One region of the Pseudoalteromonas sp. M58 genome, then DNA from elsewhere that is predicted to be linked to it. Evidence: predicted binding sites of a transcription regulator. Region 1 holds the regulator's gene; the other holds the start of a gene.

Region 1 (10,839 bases):
TGTAGAGGGCGTTTTTGAGGAGTAAATAGTGGGCAATATTCAGAGGCTAACGCTAAAAATGCGTTAATGAGGTGATTCCTGCGTTGTTGATTTGGTATAACGGTAAAACTGCGTTAAAGTTTGCAATGAAATTAATAGAGGGTAAAAACGAGATAATGTCGGAAATTCAATTTTTAAATGTAGATCTAGAGCTTGAGTCAAAGCAAGATATTAGCGTATTAGTTGCTGATTTAAAAAAGGTCGCAACTATTTTACATTATGATAAAGACGAATACCGTCAACTTGCTCGCATAGAGGTTGCAGGTGAAATAACCACGCCAGATAAAGCGATTAATCACTTGTGTGAGTTAATCGAGTCGTGTTCACGCAATGCATTAAAGCAATGGTTGAGTTGCTCACGCAGAACCTTCGATATGGGGTTTGAGTCTGGCACTTCGCCAAAATGCTTTAACCAAGCCTTACATGCAGATACCTTGTTACGTATATCTGCAATTGGTGCAGGCGTAGAAATTACTATTTACCCTCTCGAAAAGTAATTTAATTTCAACCTTGGTTAATTGACTTACTAGCCTTTTCGCTCAACTACGGCTGCGGTCATCCGTGATACGCAGCAAAGCTCATTGCGGCTATTGGTTATTTTAATATCCCAAACCGAGCTGCGTTTGCCGATATGATAAGCTCTCGCTGTGGCCGTTAATGTGCCATTGCGTGATGCCTTTAAATGACTTGCACTGATCTCTTGGCCAACACAATAAAACCGATTGAAATCAACTACAAAATTAGCGGCATAACTTGCTACTGTTTCAGCAAGCACCACATTTGCACCACCATGAACGATACCCATAGGGTTATGATGCTCTGGAATTGCCGGCATAGTTGCCACTAAGTAGTCATCACCAATTTCACTGATCTCTATTCCCATGGTTTTCATGAGTGTCCCTTGGCCTGTAATACCTTGATCTAATTGCTTACAAAACTCTAATGTAATCGGTTGATGCCAAATACTCATGCTAGCTCCTTGGATAAGTAATTGAGAATTAAAATTTATTAATATGATAATGCGTTGCTAATAATTACATTTATCACCCTGCTTTTAAAGTAGGTTATTGTTTGATGATAACGGCATATAAGGCATTAATTTATATTTGCGATTTTTAAATAACTGTATATACTCACAGTTAATTGTACTGTATGGAAAACCAGTTGTATGCGACCATTAACGAAACGCCAAGCGCAAATACTCGAACTCATTAAAGTGTTTATTAAAGACACTGGTATGCCTCCTACACGTGCCGAAATTGCACAAACACTGGGTTTTAAAAGTGCGAATGCTGCAGAAGAACACTTAAAAGCACTGGCCAAAAAAGGTGTGATTAAAATGAAGCCAGGCGCGAGTCGGGGCATTCAGCTTGTTGAAGAAGAGGAGCCAGAGCAGTTAGGCTTACCTTTAATTGGCAGGGTGGCTGCCGGTGAGCCTATATTGGCGCAACAGCATGTAGAAAGCCACTGTAAAATTGACCCTTTAATGTTTAAACCTGCGGCCGATTTTTTATTGCGTGTTAACGGTATGAGTATGAAAGACATTGGTATTATGGATGGTGATTTACTTGCTGTGCATAAAACCCAAGTTGCCGAAAATGGACAAGTTATTGTTGCCCGTGTTGACGACGATGTAACCGTGAAGCGTTTAGAAAAAGCGGGCAGAAAAGTACTCTTACATGCTGAAAATGATGAGTTTTCAGCTATTGAGGTCGATTTAGAAAATGAGTCGTTCAATATTGAAGGCTTAGCGGTAGGTGTTATTCGTAACGCTGACTGGATGTAGTATTAAAGCATAATTTAGCGCTTAATAGTGATTAGGCGCTGGGTTTGTTAGCAGCACAATGTCTAACTTATCAAATGTATGACTATATGTTGTCAAGTGCTTCTCCTATCATAAATAAAATCACTAAATACTTTATAAATAAACAAATTTACTCTGCTTTTTTAAGTTAACAATTTTTTATATTTCTATCCTGTAATTTCAATACACCCCTTACTAAACCTGACTCTTAGATTAATTGCCTGACTAGTTGCTATTTTTTTAGCTGCGCATTTTAAAAAATACACCTTGTTTATTTTTCATACTCACCTTGCTTATTGTTTATTTTTTAACTAGTTATTAAAGAGCTGGAATAAAAATAACTCACAGCTTAGTCGTTTTGAGAACACACATTTACTAAATCCAGCACCCTTATAAAAAATAAAAATAACGAATAGGCGTTTAAGCCGTATGCCTCTTCGCTTTGCGTCAGCAATAGCATCAAAGGAGCCGTCACATGGGTAAGCTGAGTTCTTCCTTGTGGCTTATATTGTTTGTTTTTTCGCAGAATGTGCTTGCTAATAGCCAATATAATATGCGTAAAGGCGTAACCGATATAAGTAATAATGTATACCAACTGCACATGACTATTTTTTTAATATGTTGTGTGATTGGGGTGATCGTGTTTGCCATTATGTTTTGGGCACTCATTCATCATCGCAAATCTAAAGGGGCTGTCCCTGCCCAATTCCATGAAAGCACCAAAGTAGAAATACTGTGGACTGCGATCCCTTTTGTCATATTAATTGTTATGGCCATTCCTGCGACTAAAACCTTAATTGCCATGGAGGATGCCAGCAAAGCTGATCTCACCATTAAAATTACAGGCTCACAGTGGAAGTGGCATTACGAGTATATGGGGGAGGACGTTGAGTTTTATTCCATGCTAGCTACACCTCAAAATGAAATAACCAACCTTGCTGATAAAAACCCGAATTATTTACTCGAGGTCGATAAACCGCTGGTACTACCAATTAATCAAAAAGTACGTTTTTTAATGACTTCAGATGATGTTATTCACTCATGGTGGGTGCCTGACTTTGCCGTTAAAAAAGATGCAAACCCTGGGTTTATTAATGAAACATGGACCAATATTAATGAGGTTGGTACTTACCGTGGGCAGTGTGCAGAGCTTTGCGGTAAAGATCATGGTTTTATGCCTGTTGTGGTAGAAGCTAAAACAGAAGAAGACTTCAAAACGTGGTTAGCAGAGGCTAAACAAGCCAAGCAAAAAGCAGCTGCAGCAGACGCTGCGTTATTAGACCAAGTTGTACCAAAAGAAGAGCTGATGGCGCTTGGTGAGCAGGTTTATATGGCGAGCTGCGCGGCGTGCCATCAGCCAACAGGATTAGGCTTGCCGGGTGTTTTTCCGGCTCTTAAAGGCAGCCCAATAGTCATAGGTGATATCAAAGGGCATATAGATATTTTGCTCCACGGTAAACCAGGTACGGCTATGCAGTCTTTCGCAAAGCAATTATCAATCAAGCAAATAGCAGCTGTTATTACCTATAAACGCAACGCGTGGGGTAATGACACTGGTGATGTAATTCAACCGAGCGAGATACAAGCGGCACTGGATGCTGATGGGGAGGCTAAATAATGAGTAGCATTGCAGAACAACCTAATACCAATGAGGCTCATCATGCCCATCAACCTGCCACAGGCTTTAAGCGCTGGTTATTTACAACCAACCATAAAGATATAGGTAGCTTATATTTAATTTTTTCACTCACCATGTTTTTAATTGGTGGGGCAATGGCGATGGTTATTCGAGCTGAGTTATTTCAGCCGGGCCTACAACTGGTTGATCCTCACTTTTTTAATCAAATGACCACAGTGCATGGTTTAATAATGGTGTTTGGTGCGGTTATGCCAGCCTTTACCGGCTTGGCAAACTGGATGATCCCGCTAATGATTGGTGCGCCAGATATGGCCTTACCGAGAATGAATAACTGGAGCTTTTGGATTTTACCGTTTGCGTTTTTAATCCTATTAGCTTCATTATTTATGCCTGGTGGTGGCCCTGCATTTGGTTGGACCTTTTACGCGCCGCTTTCCACCACTTATAGTAACGACAACACAGCAATGTTTGTATTTGCTGTGCATATTATGGGTATTAGTTCGATTATGGGGGCCATTAATGTGGTGGTCACCATAGTAAATATGCGTGCTCCGGGTATGACGTGGATGAAGCTGCCGTTATTTGTGTGGACATGGTTGATCACGGCGTTTTTACTTATTGCAGTTATGCCGGTACTTGCTGGTGCAGTTACTATGGTGCTCACCGATAAATACTTCGCGACCAGTTTCTTTGATGCCGCTGGTGGTGGCGATCCGGTGATGTTCCAACATATTTTTTGGTTTTTTGGTCACCCTGAAGTTTATATTATGATTTTGCCTGCCTTTGGCATTATTTCTACGATTGTTCCCACCTTTTCACGTAAAAAACTATTTGGTTATGCCTCTATGGTGTATGCCACCTCCTCCATTGCCTTGTTGAGCTTTATTGTGTGGGCGCATCATATGTTTACCACTGGTATGCCCGTGGCGGGTGAGTTGTTTTTTATGTACGCGACTATGCTGATATCGGTACCTACCGGCGTAAAAGTATTTAACTGGGTAGCGACTATGTGGCGCGGGTCTATTAGCTTTGAAGTGCCAATGCTGTTTAGTATCGCATTTATTGTGTTGTTTACTTTAGGTGGTTTTTCGGGGTTGATGCTAGCGATTACACCTGCCGATTTCCAATATCATGATACCTATTTTGTGGTTGCACACTTTCATTATGTACTCGTAACGGGCGCGGTGTTTTCTATTATGGCGGGGGCTTATTATTGGCTGCCAAAATGGACCGGAAACATGTTCAATATTACCTTAGCAAAATGGCATTTTTGGTTGTCGTTAATAAGTGTAAATGTGCTGTTTTTCCCAATGCATTTTGTGGGGTTAGCCGGTATGCCACGCCGTATTCCAGATTATGCGCTACAGTTTGCTGATTTTAACGCCATTATTAGTATAGGTGGGTTTGCCTTTGGTTTATCGCAATTATTATTTGTGGTGGTTGTGTATAAATGTGCAAAAGGGGGCGACAAAGTGCCTGCAAAAGTTTGGGATGGAGCTGAGGGGCTTGAATGGGAAGTTGATTCACCTGCGCCTTATCATACGTTCTCAACGCCGCCGGACATTAAATAATGACTCACTTGCCGTTATTAAAAAAGCTGGTGGTGATTTGCATTGCAATGTTTGCATTTGCATTTGCCATGGTCCCTTTGTATGACGTGTTTTGCGATATAACGGGGCTTAATGGTAAGCCCTCGTTAGAGCAGGCACAGCAAAGTACCTTGGTCACTGAAAATAGAGAAGTCAGCGTTAGTTTCACTACGCATGCGCAAAGTGGTGCGCCTTTTGAAGTTAAATCTAAAGAGTACAGTGTAGATGTAAAGCCTGGGGCTATGCGTGAAGTTAAGTTTAGCGCTAAAAATAACAGTAATGAAGATAAAGTAATGCAGGCTATACCGTCGGTAGCACCAGGAAAAGCGGCCAAGTATTTACACAAAATAGCGTGTTTTTGCTTTGATCAGCAACCGTTAAAGGCAGGTGAAGAGCTGGAGTTTACATTATTGTTTTATGTAGATACTGAATTACCCAGTGATGTAGAAGAGTTAACCCTGTCTTATACCGTATTTGATATTAGCGAGCGGCTAGTAGCCAGTAATAACTAGCTTATAAAACTAGTGAAAAACTAGGAGCAAATAAAATGAATCAAAAATATGAACATTATTATGTACCAGAGCAAAGTCCATGGCCAATAGTTGGGGCAGTTGCGTTATTTTTTATTGCGGTAGGCGCAGCCTTAACCGTAATGGATATGGGCAAAGAGGGTGGTAATGGCGTTTACTTGTTATACGTAGGTATAGCTGTACTCCTTTACATGCTGTTTAGCTGGTTTAAAAATGTCATACACGAGTCTGATCAAGGGCTTTATTCTGCACAAATGGACCGTTCTTTTAGGCAAGGTATGAGCTGGTTTATTTTTTCAGAAGTGATGTTCTTCATGGCATTTTTTGGGGCGCTTTTTTATGCTCGCATGTTTTCTGTGCCTTGGCTTGGAGGTGCGGATAACAACGCCATGACAAATGAAGTATTGTGGCCGACGTTTGAAGCCATGTGGCCATTGCTAAATACCCCAGGAGGCACTTCGACCCAAGCGATGGGCTGGCAAGGGTTGCCGCTTATCAACACCCTTATTTTGCTGGCCTCGTCGGTAACTTTACATTTTGCCCATGTGGCGATGGAAAATAATAAACGTACCCCACTCAAAGTATGCTTGGGAGCGACCATTTTACTCGGAGTGTGCTTTTTAGGGCTGCAGGTAGAAGAGTATATATATGCTTATAACGATCTTAACTTAACCCTTGATGCGGGCATTTATGGCAATACCTTCTTTTTGTTAACCGGCTTTCACGGCATGCACGTCACCTTAGGAACAATTATTTTATTGGTGGTGTTTTTACGCATTATGAAAGGACATTTCACTAAAGATAAGCACTTTGCCTTTCAAGCTGCAGCTTGGTACTGGCATTTTGTTGATGTTGTTTGGCTGTGTTTGTTTGTATTTGTGTATGTGCTTTAGTGATTAAGGGAGACTGATTTGCCTTAATAAAACCAAGTTTTAGTGCGGCAATCACCATCACTAATACCACAACAGAAAATAACACCCGACGCCCTAAAAAGTGAGACATAGGGCGTCCATTGGTTTTCCCTGACACCATAATTAATAAAGCACGAAATAAATTAAATAATATAAATAATAACAGTAGAACAATAATAATTTTAATAATCACTGGATTATACCCTTATGCAGTTAGTTGTATTTAACAAACAAAAGCTTAGCTCAATAATAACAATTTGCTTGGTTGTTATTGTGGTATTGGTTTGTGTGCGACTAGGGTTTTGGCAATTACAGCGAGCAGAACAAAAGCAACAGCAGCTTAGTGCCATTGAAAATATACAACAACATGGCGTAATGAGCTGGGCAGAGTTACAACAGCTGCCAAAAGAGTGGAACAAAACCGGTGTATTGGTTTCGTTAAATGGTTATTTTGACACTAATAATTATTGGTTGCTTGATAATCAAATCTATAATGGTCAGGTTGGTTACGACTTACTGGCATTATTAAAACTGTCTGATGAATCACGCTTTTTGTTAGTGAACTTAGGCTGGGTAAAAGCAGAACGTTCAAGAGAAATCCTACCAAACGTAACAATACCTAGTGGTAAATTTACGTTAACGGCACAAATTAAAGAAGATAATTTAAGTGGCTTTACCTTAGCCAATAACAATACTCAGTCGGATTTAGCCAAACGAATTCAAATCATTGATTTACAAGCATTGAGTAGCCAATCTAATCGCCCTTTAGTGAATTTTATGGCTTACCGCCAAGGTCAAGCTGATGAAATTGCTGCCCCTCATTATGAAGCCGTTGTTATGAGTCCAGAAAAACATTATGCCTACTCAGTACAGTGGTTTTTAATTGCGGTTGCCTGTGTGGTGGTCGCTATTTTTGCAAGCAGGAAGAGGATAGATAATGAAAAATAAACCCCTGTTACTCTTTGCTGTGTGCTGCGCTATTCCCTTAGTGCTGGCTTACAGCGCGTTAAAACTTGATTGGCTACCTACAGCAATTACTAACCATGGTGAATTTTTAGAGCGTGAAATTAAGCTAGACAATTGGGCGCAGCATAATCCTAAGCAATGGACCATCGCTTTAAATTATTCAGCACAATGCAAAGCGTCTTGCACAGAGCAATTAGCCGCTTTAGACAATTTATATGTTGCCCTTGGCAAAAACCAACACAAAGTTGATATGGCTATTATGGGACAGCCTGAGCTAGTTACAACGCGTTGGCATGTTATTGATGAGCAACAGCAGTTAAAACCTGCCAGTTTGTATTTAATCGATCATATGGGGCTAATTGTACTGGAGTATCCATTTAGTTCTCAACCACAAGAAAACCGTTTGATCCAAAAAGGGTTATTAAAAGATCTAAAAAAATTACTCAATTACTCTCGTTCGAGCTAAGTAGAGGATGCTATGTATAAAAACTATAAAAATTTGGTATTAGCAACGAGTTTATTCGCATTAATTGTGGTGGCTCTGGGCGCATACACGCGTTTAAGTGACGCAGGGCTTGGTTGTCCCGATTGGCCTGGTTGTTATGGCTTTTTAACCGTGCCTAAACACGAAGCAGAGATTGCACAAGCGATTCAAAGTTATCCCGATATGATATTTGAAAAAGCAAAAGCATGGAAAGAAATGATCCATCGCTACTTTGCAGGCACGCTTGGGGTATTAATTTTAGTGTTGTTTATTTTAGCTTTTCTAAAGCGTCAGTACCCAACCACGCCTGTAAGGTTGCCTATGATATTGCTGCTGCTTGTTATTTTTCAGGCCGCATTAGGTATGTGGACGGTTACTATGAACCTACAGCCGCTTATAGTTATGGGGCATTTGCTCGGAGGATTTAGTATTTTAGCGTTATTAACGCTATTGTATTTGCGTCTGACCAGCCAACCTATTACGGGTGGTGATGCGGGCGCAAAACCTCACTTTAAATTAAGCCTCGTGGCATTAACGGTACTGATTTTACAAATCGCCCTTGGTGGTTGGTTAGCGGCTAATTATGCGGCTCCACATTGTAATGGCTTACCGCTGTGTAGTTACGCTCAGCCTTTTTCATTCAGTAGTGTCTTTCAGCTCCCCCTTGAGCACAGTAATTATGAATTTGGTGTGTTGTCGCAACAGGCGCGTATGTCTATTCATTTACTGCATCGAATATGGGCCTTAGTTACTTGCATTGTTTTAGCCTTGGTGATGTGGCGTATATACAGTCATGCCTATTCGCAAAAAATTAAAAGCTGTACGGTGAGTGTGTTAGTGGCGTTATTCTGCCAGATAGCTTTAGGGTTAGCCGTGGTGCATTTTCATTTTCCGTTAGGCGTGGCACTGGCGCATAACTTAATGGCTGCCATACTGTTATTAACTATGGTTAGGTTATGTTATTACCTAAAAGTACGTACTTAGAGGGGAATGATTATGGCACTTACAATTAATAAAAAAGCAATGCAGCCCGTTTACAGCGCATCGTTATTGACTAAAAGTTACCACTTAATCCAAGATTATTTGGCAATAAGTAAATTTAAAGTAGTGGCTATGCTAGTGTTAACAGCATGGGTTGGCTTAGCGCTAGCCCCTGATGTTGGCAGAGGTGTTGGGGTTCAGTTCATCAGTTTATTAGGGATTGGATTACTCTCTGCGGCCGCCGCAGTCATTAATCATGTGGTTGATAGCGAAATTGATAGCAAAATGGCACGCACCCGCCATCGCCCTGTTGCTAAAGGGCGTTTAAGTAAATTACATGCACTGAGCTTTGCTGCTGTGATTGGCGTTGCGGGCTTTATTATGCTGATGTTGTGGGCAAATACGCTCACAGCCATACTGACCTTATTTGCACTTGTTGGTTATGCGTTTATTTATACGTCATTTTTAAAACGTGCCACACCACAAAATATAGTTATAGGGGGATTAGCCGGTGCAATGCCTCCATTACTCGGTTGGGTGTCTGAAACAAATCAAATGGCGGCAGCCCCTTGGTTGCTGGTGATGATTATATTTACCTGGACCCCACCTCATTTTTGGGCGCTCGCCATCGCGCGTAAAAGTGATTATGAGCGGGCTAAAATCCCCATGTTACCGGTCACCCATGGTATCGATTTTTGTAAAACATGCGTGCTTGCATATTCGGTATTACTCGCCATTGTATGTGTGTTTCCTTATTTGATTGGCATGTCAGGGCTTATTTATCTAAGCGGGGCATGTCTTCTCAATATTGTATTTATATACAAAGCAATTAACTTAAAGTTTGCCGCCAAAGAATACACTGCGATGGATTTATTTCGTTTTTCGATTATTCATTTGATGATACTATTTATCATCTTATTTATAGATAAATGGCTAGTTATATGAAGCAGTTATGGTGTGGTTTAGTTGTTTTTTCAGTACTCTTTTTATCGGCCTGTAGTGATAAAAAAAATTTACAAGATCTTGATGCGTTAGTTTATGAAACCGCAAAACCGTTATCTGACTTTTCGTTGAGTGATCAACAAGGGAAGTTAGTAACCAAACAGCAGTTTTTAGGCCAATGGAATTTAGTGTTTTTAGGTTACACAAGTTGCCCTGATATTTGCCCGATGACGCTAGCTAAGCTCAACAATGCCTATAAAAATTTGCAGGCTGAGTATCCACTACAAGTATGGTTTATATCTGTTGATCCTAAACGTGATATTGCTCAAAAACGTAAAGAGTACATAGATTACTTTAATCCAGATTTTTTAGCTGTATCAGGTGAACATAAAGACTTATTTCCATTTGTCCGCGAGCTTGGATTAATTTACGCAATTAGTGATAGTAATGAATCCGACTATGCGGTGGATCATAGTGCATCTGTTGCCCTTGTTGATGGCAGTGGCGCACTAAGAGCTATTTTTAAGCCTGAATTTAAACAAGGAGATGTGCCTTTGGTTAATACTACAAAATTAACCGCAGAATTTATTGAAATAGCCGAATACTACAAAAACTAGCTTTTAAAGGTTTTACGATTTTAAAGGGGCTTTATGCCCCTTTTCGCGTTTTTTATTAACGGTTTTTAATTAATTAGTTATTTTTTTAGTCGTTTTTATGGCGTTTTCATTATCTCGGTCTAAGCTTTTGTTATGGATTGAGTTGATAAGGAAAAGCTTAAAAAATGCTTAAACTACCAAACGAACTTTCAATTGTTCATGTTGAAGTTTTACATCAAGATTTATTAAGCGAACTTAATAATAGCCGAGATATTTGCTTAGATATTAGCGATGTAATGTCTGCTGATACGGCCTCGGTTCAACTTTTATGTGCCCTACAAAAACATCTCCTTACTAT
Region 2 (10,839 bases), 1.5 Mb from region 1:
AGTTGTCTTGCATTTTAGTAACTGGAAAACCGCGTAGACCGTCATTAGCGCCAAGCTCTATGAGCACATGAGTTGGTTGATATTGCTCAAGCAATGCATCAAGTCTGCGCAGGGCGCCACCAGTGGTTTCACCACTAATACTGGCATTAACTAAGTTGATATTGCGTTGCTCGGCATCGTATTTATCTTGTAACAATTGCACCCAGCCTTGTTCTTGTTTTAAGCCATAGGCTGCGCTTAAACTGTCACCAAGTATTAAAATCGTGTTGTTAGCTGCCGCAGTAAGCGGGTTAATAACTAAAAATAAAATAAATACAAAACGTAGGATTGAATGAGTCATATGTCAGCGCTTTCTCAATTAAATATAATTCAAGTAAATGGTTTGTCTAAAGTTGTATCTACCCTTGAAGGTGAGTTGTCCATCCTCAGCGACATCAGCTTTAATGTCAAGCACGGTGAGTCTGTTGCTGTTGTTGGCACGTCGGGCTCAGGTAAATCCACTTTATTAAGTTTATTAGCAGGGCTTGATACGGCAAGCAGCGGCGAAGTAATGTTAGATGGGGAGCCGCTGCACGAATTAGACGAAGAAGCGCGGGCCGCACTCAGAGCTGCAAAAGTTGGCTTTGTGTTTCAGTCTTTTATGTTGGTACAAAGTTTAACTGCACTTGAAAACGTGATGCTACCGGCAGAGCTTGCAGGTAAAGAAGACGCCAAAGAACAAGCGCTCGCTTTGCTTGAAAAAGTAGGCTTAAGCCATCGGGTTGATCATTACCCGTCGCAGTTATCTGGTGGTGAGCAGCAGCGTGTTGCGATTGCCCGTGCGTTTGTGGGTTCGCCAAAAATATTGTTTGCCGATGAGCCATCAGCTAACTTAGATAGCAAAAATGGCCATATGATTGAGTCGTTATTATTTGATTTAAATAAGCAAAACGGAACAACCCTCATTTTAGTCACTCACGATGAAGCCTTAGCGCAAAAATGTGAACGCATTATTCAAATAGAGGCGGGGGAGCTGGTACAAAATTCAACAGAGGAAATGGCAAATGTGGGCTAAATTAGCGCTTAAACTATTTTCCCGTGAGTTTCGCCGTGGTGAACTAACCGTAATAAGCGCAGCCATTGCACTGGCGGTATTAACCGTGCTTACTTTATCTATGGTAACTGAGCGAATTGCACAAAGTATTGCGCAAAAAAGCAGTGCATTTATAGCAGCAGATCGTGTTCTTGCCAGCAATCACGCCATAGATACCGCCTTTATAACCAAAGCAGAACAACAAAACTTACAAACTGCACAAATGGTGTACTTTGACACTATGCTGTTTGCAAACGATCAAATGCAGTTTAGCTCGGTAAAGGCTGCATCAAACAGTTACCCGCTTAAAGGCCAATTGAAAGTTAAGTCGGGTTTGAATGCTCAAACTGAGGTTGCACCCGGTGCGCCAAGCCCTGGTAATGTATGGTTAAGTGAATCAGTTTTTTATAGCTTAAACATAAACGTAGGCGACCAAGTTGAATTAGGTGCCGCGTTATTTAACGTTGAAAAGGTAATTGTTGAAGAACCCGATGCGCCATTTAATGTGTTTTCAAGTAGCCGCAGGGTGCTTATAAACATAGATGATGTGGCAAAAACCGAAGTAATACAGCCAGGCAGTCGCGTATTTTACCGCCAGTTATATGCAGGTGATGAAAGCGACATCAACAGTTTTTACGATTGGTTAAAGCCGCAACTCAAAGAAAACCAAAATTGGTATGGTGTAAAAGACCGCCAGTCTCCTATTTCAAATAGCTTAAACAGAGCCGAAAGCTTTTTATTGTTAGCAGGTTTGCTGGGCATTATATTAGCCGCGGTTGCTATTGCAGTATCGGCTAAGCGTTATTGTGAGCGCCAATATGACCCAGTCGCAATGATGAAAACCTTAGGTGGCAGCCGCGATATGATCCGCAAAATTTACCTTATGCACTTATTAATGGTGTGTACCATGGCGGTAGTCGTTGGCCTTGCTATTGGTTACGGCTTACAAGAAGTTGCAACTGGTTACCTTGCAAAAAGCATGGGAACCGAACTGCCCATGGCAGGGTTTGAACCGTGGTTAGTCGCCATTAGCACCGGGGTTATTTGTGCGGTTATGTTTTCTATTAAGCCATTGTTAGATTTATTTGATATTCCACCACTTAGAGTGCTTCGCCGTAATTTAGGCGACCGCCTTGCGGTAAGTAAAATCCATTTAGGGCTTAGCGCCTTAACGGTATTTTTATTAATGTGGTTATTTAGTAACAATATTAAAATTACCCTTATTTTATTTGCCTCAACGCTTGCGCTTATTTTAGTGTTGTTTTTAATTTCTAAATTAATATTTGGCGGGGGCCGAAAGCTTGGTTTAAAGCCAGGTAACAGCTGGTCGTTGGCTATTGCGTCTATTCAAAAACGCGCCAACGTTAATGCGGTGCAGCTAATTAGTTTTTCGCTAGCGATTAAATTACTGTTGTTTTTAATTGTGCTAAAAAACGACATTATTTCGGATTGGCAGTCTCAGTTACCAAGCGATGCACCTAATGCCTTTTTGGTTAATATTACGCAAAATGAGCTGGATCCGGTAAATGAATACTTAGCGCAAAAAGGCATTCAAGTGTCGGAGTTTTACCCAACGATTCGTGGCCGCGTGAATGCAGTAAATGGCGAAGCAGTAGCACGTGAAGTGTCATTGCAAGACAACGAGAAAAAAGACGAAGAAGCCCGCTCAGGAATTGGCCGCGAGCTTAACTTAACTTGGCTTAACGAAGTCCCCTCACAAAATGACATTATAGATGGCCAGTGGTTTGGCGATGACGCAGTAGCTGAGGCCTCACTTGAAGAGTCGATGATGAAGCGCCTTGATGTGAAAATGGGCGATACCCTTACGTTTTTAATTGGTGCGCAGTCGTTCGACGCTAAAATTACCAGTGTACGTAAAGTTAATTGGGCCACGCTTAAACCTAACTTTTTCATTATTTTAAGCCCTGATGTGTTGAGCAGCTTTCCGGCCACGTATATTTCATCAGTACGTATTGAGCCTGAGCAAAAGCGTGACTTTAGCCAGCTATTGCGGGCATATCCCACTATTACAGCGATTGATGTAGACAACTTTGTTAAACAAATTCAATCGACTATTGAGCAAGTGTCGTTAGCTATTGGTTTTGTACTGGCTATAGTGGTGTTGTGTGGCGCGTTGGTACTTATATCGCAGGTGCAAGCGAGCTTAGGTGAGCGGATGCAAGAAATTGTGATACTGCGTACGTTAGGTGCTAAAAGCCGATTAATCAAAAATGCCACCTTGTATGAGTTTTTATTACTGGGCGGTTTAGCCGGACTGGTGGCTGCATTTTTCAGTGATATAGCACTGTTATTAGTGCAGCAGCAAATGTTTGATTTAGCGGGTAAGCTGCATCCTAACATATGGATTATAGGCCCCGTTGCTGGCGGCGTGTTTGTAGCAGGATTAGGCTATTTTATGATTGCCCGTACGCTTAAACAAAATACCCAAGGCTTAGTGCGCGCATTGGCGTAAACTTTCCAGCCAAATAGCGTTTAAATGCCTACTTTTTAAGTAGGCATTTTTGTTTTTGCTTTGTACTGGTAATTTATACAGTGCTCTGGCATTATTAGCACTATTAATAAATAACAATAATGAGAGTGCTGTTTGGCCATAATTTTAGGGATCGATCCGGGCTCGCGTTTAACGGGTTACGGTGTGGTTGCGCATCAAGGTGCCAAGTTTACATACTTAGGCAGTGGCTGTATTAAATTAGCCGATCATGACTTTCCCACCCGACTTAAAATGATTTACCGGGGCATTACGCAACTTATAGAGCAATTTTCGCCTGAAACATTTGCTATAGAAAAAGTATTTATGGCGCGTAACCCTGATTCTGCTTTAAAGCTAGGTCAAGCCCGTGGTGCTGCGATTGTCGGTGCCTCTATGGCCGACTTACCGGTTTTTGAATACTCAGCACGGCAAATAAAGCAAGCCGTTGTGGGTAACGGTGGGGCAGATAAATCGCAAGTTCAACATATGGTTAAAAACATACTTAAACTGCCAGGTACGCCGCAAGCCGATGCGGCGGATGCGCTTGCAATTGCAATTTGCCATGCCCACTCTGAACAAAATTTAATAAAACTAGCGGGTAGCGCAAGCAAAACCGTTAGAGGACGTCTAAGGAAATAACAATGATAGGTCGCTTAAACGGCGTGTTAGTTGAAAAACAGCCCCCAGAAATACTATTAGAAGTGAGCGGCGTTGGCTACGAAGTACAAATGCCAATGACCTGTTTTTACGATTTGCCTAAAGTCGGTGACAACGCCATTGTGTACACTCATTTTGTAGTACGCGAAGACGCACAGTTATTGTTTGGCTTTAATAATAAAACCGAACGTGCGTTATTTAGAGAGCTGTTAAAAGCCAATGGAGTAGGGCCTAAATTAGGCTTAGCCATTTTGTCGGGCATGTCGGCGCAGCAGTTTGTAAGTTGTGTAAATAATGAAGATGCCACTGCCTTGGTTAAATTGCCAGGGGTGGGCAAAAAGACCGCAGAGCGCTTAGTGCTCGAAATGAAAGACAGATTAAAAAATTGGGGTAATGACTTATTTACCCCATTTAGCGATAGCGCCGTAATAGAGCCTGCGAGCGATGCAACTATAGCCAATAATGCGGCCGATGATGCGGTTTCGGCGTTAGTGGCGCTCGGTTATAAATTGCCACAAGCGCAAAAAGCAGTAAAATCAGTAAGCAAACCCGATATGTCGACTGAGGTTCTAATTAAAGAATCTTTGAAATCAATGCTGTGAGTAAATTATGATCGAAGCTGATCGCTTAATAGATGCTGCTGAAAAAACCAACGAAGACACCATAGACCGTGCTATTAGGCCTAAGTTATTGGCCGACTATCGTGGTCAGCCGCATGTTAAGCAACAAATGGAAATATTTATTGAAGCTGCGCGTAGCCGCAGCGAAGCGTTGGATCACTTATTGATATTTGGCCCACCAGGCTTAGGTAAAACCACGCTTGCTAATATTGTGGCGAACGAATTAAACGTAAATATTAAAACCACGTCTGGGCCTGTGCTTGAAAAAGCGGGCGATTTAGCCGCATTACTCACTAACCTTGAAGAGGGTGATGTACTGTTTATTGATGAAATTCACCGTTTGAGCCCGCAAGTTGAAGAAATACTCTACCCGGCAATGGAAGATTACCAGCTCGATATTATGATAGGTGAAGGCCCTGCAGCGCGTTCTATTAAGCTTGATTTACCCGCATTTACACTCATTGGTGCAACTACCCGTGCGGGATCATTAACTTCTCCACTGCGTGACCGTTTTGGTATTGTTCAGCGCTTAGAGTTTTACTCTGTGGAAGACTTATCGCATATTGTGGGGCGCTCAGCGCATTATCTTAGTTTAGAAATGTGTGACGATGGCGCGGCCGAAATAGCCAAACGTTCGCGCGGTACGCCACGTATTGCAAATCGTTTATTGCGCCGAGTGCGCGATTACACCCAAGTAAAGTCAGACGGTACGGTTAATGCTGAGGTGGCCCAACAAGCCCTCGACATGATTGACGTTGATAAAAGCGGTTTTGATTACATGGATCGTAAATATTTACTCGCCATCATCGAAAAGTTTATGGGTGGCCCTGTTGGCCTTGACAACTTAGCCGCGGCAATAGGCGAAGAGAAAGAAACCATAGAAGATGTGATTGAACCCTTTTTAATTCAACAAGGATTTATTCAGCGTACGCCGCGAGGGCGAATTGTCTCTGATAATGCGTACCACCATTTTGGCTTGTTACCTAAAAAAGATTAAATAACCAGAATAACTAGACTCTTTCTAAAGCCACTGTCATTTTAACGACAGTGGCTTTTTAGTATGAGCAAAGGCTAAATTTAGACGTATTTTACTTTGCCAATAATTCACTGAGCGTTAAGACATATCAGGCTATTGTGCGCCTGCTGTAACGTTACTGAGGCCGAGTGTAGCTGATTTGACAAATTGCGGGCAAAAAAAAGCCCGCAAATAATGCGGGCAAACAACAAGTTTAAGGAAGTAATCTAGGGAACTACGTTTTACTTATTGAGGTCATACCCCAAGAAGTAAAAAAGTAATACGAAATAAATCATATTACGAAGAACTGGATTCAATGAAATAGCTTTCATTTAATGCGCTAGCTCGGTATGGAAGAATAATACCGAAGCGGCAGAATTTGTTCAAACTAGAAAATTTATATTTTCAGATTAAAAAAACTAATAGCAGGGGCTTTCTGTTTTTACTTAATGTTGCATGTTAATTAACCATTAATTCTATAAGTTAATGAAATGCTTTGTTTATGTATATTAACATATAAACGTTCGGTATTAGTTTTACTATTACGTTAAGGTAAGCGTGTAGTGTTTATGAGTGCTTATGCATTAATTTTGAATAAACAGCGTATTTTTGTGACTCTTTAGTGAAGTTAAGCGGGCTTACAGATAGCTTTATTGTTATTTATTTATACAGTAAAACAAGAGTTAAGTAGTAAAACTATTTTTTTAACGTTTTTTGTTGGCTATTCACAGCAATATCGTTGTCAGCAGGAAATACACTAGATACACTAGCTGAACTTTAATGGTGGCTAATGTGTTACAAAGTTACCTTACTCAAATAAATCAATTTGATGTTTTTAATTATTTAGGAGTTTAACGTGGGATCAGGGCTTAATTTTTTAGATCTAATTCTAGAAGCCAGTTTGCTTGTGCAATTAGTAATGCTAGCGTTGGTTGCTATGTCGGTTATGTCGTGGGCTATTATTTTTCAACGTAAAAAAGCCATCTCTGACGCCTTAGCAAATGCCAAAAAATTTGAGCAACGTTTTTGGTCTGGTGTTGACCTAAGTAAGCTATATAACGAAATTTCATCACGCGGTGGTCAATCAACGGGTATTGAAGCGTTATTCACCTCAGGTTTTAAAGAGTTTGCACGCCACAAAAAAAATACCTTTCAAAGTGCAGGCATTGTTATGGAAGGCACGCACCGTTCAATGCGGGTTGCGCTTTCTCGTGAAATAGAAAAACTAGAATCAAGCTTATCGTTTTTAGCAACCGTTGGGTCAATTAGCCCCTACATAGGTTTGTTTGGTACAGTATGGGGTATTATGAATGCCTTTATTGCCTTAGGTGAAGTAAAACAAGCAACCTTACAAATGGTTGCACCAGGTATAGCAGAAGCTTTGATTGCAACAGCAATGGGTTTATTTGCGGCTATTCCTGCCGTTATTGCCTATAACCGATTTGCTAATAAGGTTGAAAAGTTAGAATCTCATTACATTAACTTTATGGAAGAATTTGCCAATATTTTACACCGTCAAGCAGCTACCCAAATAGAGGCTCAAGCGAATGTACCAGCGTAAAAAGCGTCGCCCAGTCGCAGAAATTAATGTAGTACCATACATTGATGTAATGTTGGTGTTGCTTATTATATTTATGGCCACTGCGCCATTAATAACCCATGGCGTAAAAGTAGACCTACCAAAAATGGAAGAGTCAGACTTAGTTGATACCAAAGATACGCCGCCCATTATTGCCTCTATTGATTCGCAAGGTAAGTATTATGTAAGCATAGGTACTGATCCGGAAGAGCCAATGGAAGCATTAGATGTAGCCGCTGTAATTAAACTACAACTAATGAAAAACCCTGATACCCCAGTAATGATTAAAGGCTCAGGTAAAGTGTCGTATCAAGAAGTGTTACTGCTCATGGATTTTTTGAAGAATGCAGGTGTACCATCGGTAGGCTTAATGACCGAATCCTTTGAGGGGACCAAGTAGTCATATGAATACGTCGTTAATCAAATCAGTAATACTGCATTTAGCATTAGGGGGATTTTTGTATGCATCAGCAAACATTCATCCACCTAAACCTAAAGTAATGGAAGTGACGCTTAATGCCGCCATTCCTGAGCCAGAAAATGCGGTGTCTGCTGTGACCGTGGATCAACAGCAGGTTGAGCAAAAAATTGCTGAGTTACGCAAAAAAGAAGAAGATAAAAAGCGCGCTGAAGATAAACGCATTCGTGATTTAGAGCGCCGTGCAGCCGATGCACGTAAGCAAAGTGAATCTGAAGCAAGACGCATTAAAAAGCTAGAGCAGCAGCGCAAAGCTAAAGAGAAAGAAAGAGCCGAAGCCGAAGCTCAAGCTAAAAAAGCCCGCGAAATAGAACAACGTGAGCGAGCAAAAGCCAAACAAGCGCAAAAGCAAAAGCAAGAAGCTGAAGATGCTGCTAAAGCGGCTGCCGACAAACGCAAAGCCGAAGAAGCCGCGCTTAAAAAAGCGGAAGAAGAGCGTAAAAAACGTGCTGAAGAAGCCGAGCGTAAACGTCAGCAAGCATTGCAAGAACAAATACTGCAAGAGCAACTTGCCAAAGAGCAGGCTGCTCGTAATAAAATACGTCAACAGCAAGTAGTGAGTGAAGTTGATAAATACCGTGCATTAATTATGGCGCGTATTCAGCAAAACTTATTAATTGATGAAAAAATGAAAAACCAGCAATGCCGCATTAATCTCCGTCTTGGGTTTAATGGCTTGGTTACGCAGGTTAAGTCGTTAGGCGGTGATAAGTTAGTGTGTGAAGCTGCTTTAAGAGCGGTTCGCATGGCTGACACATTACCGGTATCGAAAGATAAAGACGTATTCGAACAATTAAAGAATATTAATATAACCATCGCGCCAGAGTTTTAAGGGATGACATGTTTAACAAAATTAAAATAGCCTGTTTAGTTTTAATATTAGGGTTTCAGGGCGTTGCACACGCGGCACTTGAAATTGTTATTACTGAAGGAATAGACGGTGCAAGACCGATTGCGATTGTGCCTTTTAAATACCAAGGTATTGGCCCTATTCCAGAGCAGCTTAGCGATGTTATTGCTGCTGATCTAATGCGCAGTGGTAAATTTAAGCCAGTTAGCGTTTCACAAATGCCTCAACAACCACATAAAGACGGCGATATTGATTACGGCGCTTGGGTTAATAAAGGCGTTGAAGCGGTTTTAGTGGGTGAAGTAGAACAGCAAACCAACGGACGTTACTTAGTACGTTATGAGCTTGTTGATGTTATTCGCGGCCAAATTACTGGCGGTGAAACACAAATGATGAGCAACGGTAAGCTTGTTCAAAGCCAAGACCATATTTTAGAAGCACGTCAAAGCGTAATTGGTGAAACTGGATTTCGTCGATACTCGCACCGCATTAGTGATGTTATTTATGAAAAGCTAACTGGCGAAAAAGGCGCGTTTTTAACAAAAATAGCCTATGTTATTGTACGTGATACCGAAGAAAAGCCTTATCAGTTAGTGGTTGCTGATTACGATGGTTTTAATGAACAAGTATTATTGCGTTCAAAAGAGCCATTAATGTCACCGGTTTGGTCACCTGACGGTACTAAGTTAGCGTATGTAACCTTTGAAAATCGCCAGAGCCAAATTTACATTCAAGACATTTATACGGGTAAACGCGAATTGATCACCAGCTACAAGGGAATTAACGGCGCGCCGCAGTTCTCGCCAGATGGTAAAAAGTTACTGCTAGTGCTGTCAAAAGATAAAACTGGTGCAACTGAGGTTTACTTATTAGACTTACTAACACGTAAAGAGACGCGATTAACACGCCATCGTAGTATAGATACCGAACCTTCGTGGTACCCAAATGGTGAAGATATAGTATTTACGTCGGAAAGGGGTGGTAATGCTCAGATTTATAAGTTAAATTTAAAAACTGGCAGAACGCAAAGATTAACCTTTGACGGTGACATGAACCTAGCGGGTTCTATTTCGCCAGACGGAAAAGAATTAGTGATGGTAAACCGTACTAACGGACAGTATCATCTTGCTAAGAAAGAGTTGGCTACAGGTGCGTTTCAAGTTTTAACACGAACTCGCCTTGACGAATCACCGAGCATAGCGCCGAATGGCTCGATGATTATATACAGCACGCTCCACAATAATAAACAGGTACTTGCGCTAGTATCGATGGACGGCCGTTTTAAAGCACGTTTACCTGTGCTTGATGGACAAGTAAAGGCACCGGCTTGGTCGCCATATTTACAGTAATAATTGCTGGTTTACTCAAAATAGGAATCTACTCAATGCAACTTAACAAAATACTTAAAGGCCTGCTAATTGCTGTGCCAGTAATGACACTAGCAGCTTGTAGCTCATCTTCAGATATCGACGAAAATGCAGCTAACCAGTCAAACCAAGCAACTGTTGAGCAAACAACAACGGATACAGTTGAAGTAGCCACAATGACGCCAGAGCAACAAGCAGAAGAGCAACTTCGTCAAAAGTACGAAGCGCTTCGTCAAGAGCAAATTATCTACTTTGACTTTGATAAAGCGACAGTTGAAAGCAAATATGCAGACTTACTTCGTGCACACGCTGAGTTTTTAGTTAAAAATCCTTCTGTTAAAGTATTAATTGAAGGCCACGCAGATGAGCGCGGTACGCCAGAGTACAACATTGCACTTGGTGAGCACCGTGGACAAGCAGTTGAAAAATACCTACAAAGCTTAGGTGTTTCTGCAAGCCAAATGTCAGTAGTTAGCTACGGCGAAGAAAAGCCAATGGTTAAGACTCGCACAGAAGCAGCTTTCGCTAAAAACCGCCGTGCGGTACTAGTTTACTAAGATAAGAGATATTATGAAGCCGAAAATTATTTTGGCAGCCATGATATTGAGCGGGAGCACCCAGTTAATGGCTGCTCCCGCTCCTGTTTCAGAAGCTGCAAGTTCACAGTCAAGCATTGAAAAGCGTTTAGCAACACTTGAAAGTATGATGCA

Evidence for each region. The regulator LexA, encoded in region 1, represses DNA repair genes until DNA is damaged. The targets are predictions, from matches to a motif close to TACTGTATNNNNATACAGTA.
Region 2: ruvC (crossover junction endodeoxyribonuclease RuvC) is a predicted target of LexA. The motif match lies at 3,609-3,628, and genes of this name have one in related genera.

The regions. Positions count from the first base shown of each region.
Region 1 covers NZ_CP152390.1:3,151,991-3,162,829, reverse strand. The annotation lists gene AAGD16_RS14580 (hypothetical protein) at 156-536, shown strand; gene AAGD16_RS14575 (PaaI family thioesterase) at 566-1,009, opposite strand; gene lexA (transcriptional repressor LexA) at 1,208-1,825, shown strand; gene coxB (cytochrome c oxidase subunit II) at 2,319-3,461, shown strand; gene ctaD (cytochrome c oxidase subunit I) at 3,461-5,053, shown strand; gene AAGD16_RS14555 (cytochrome c oxidase assembly protein) at 5,053-5,583, shown strand; gene AAGD16_RS14550 (cytochrome c oxidase subunit 3) at 5,619-6,494, shown strand; gene AAGD16_RS14545 (DUF2909 family protein) at 6,397-6,705, opposite strand; gene AAGD16_RS14540 (SURF1 family protein) at 6,720-7,460, shown strand; gene AAGD16_RS14535 (hypothetical protein) at 7,450-7,944, shown strand; gene AAGD16_RS14530 (heme A synthase) at 7,957-8,946, shown strand; gene cyoE (heme o synthase) at 8,959-9,888, shown strand; gene AAGD16_RS14520 (SCO family protein) at 9,885-10,502, shown strand; gene AAGD16_RS14515 (lipid asymmetry maintenance protein MlaB) at 10,667-10,839, shown strand, end outside.
Region 2 covers NZ_CP152390.1:1,271,357-1,282,195, forward strand. The annotation lists gene AAGD16_RS05905 (arylesterase) at 1-340, opposite strand, end outside; gene AAGD16_RS05910 (ABC transporter ATP-binding protein) at 341-1,054, shown strand; gene AAGD16_RS05915 (ABC transporter permease) at 1,044-3,545, shown strand; gene ruvC (crossover junction endodeoxyribonuclease RuvC) at 3,678-4,202, shown strand; gene ruvA (Holliday junction branch migration protein RuvA) at 4,205-4,822, shown strand; gene ruvB (Holliday junction branch migration DNA helicase RuvB) at 4,830-5,837, shown strand; gene tolQ (protein TolQ) at 6,712-7,416, shown strand; gene tolR (protein TolR) at 7,403-7,834, shown strand; gene tolA (cell envelope integrity protein TolA) at 7,839-8,744, shown strand; gene tolB (Tol-Pal system beta propeller repeat protein TolB) at 8,753-10,111, shown strand; gene pal (peptidoglycan-associated lipoprotein Pal) at 10,147-10,686, shown strand; gene ybgF (tol-pal system protein YbgF) at 10,700-10,839, shown strand, end outside.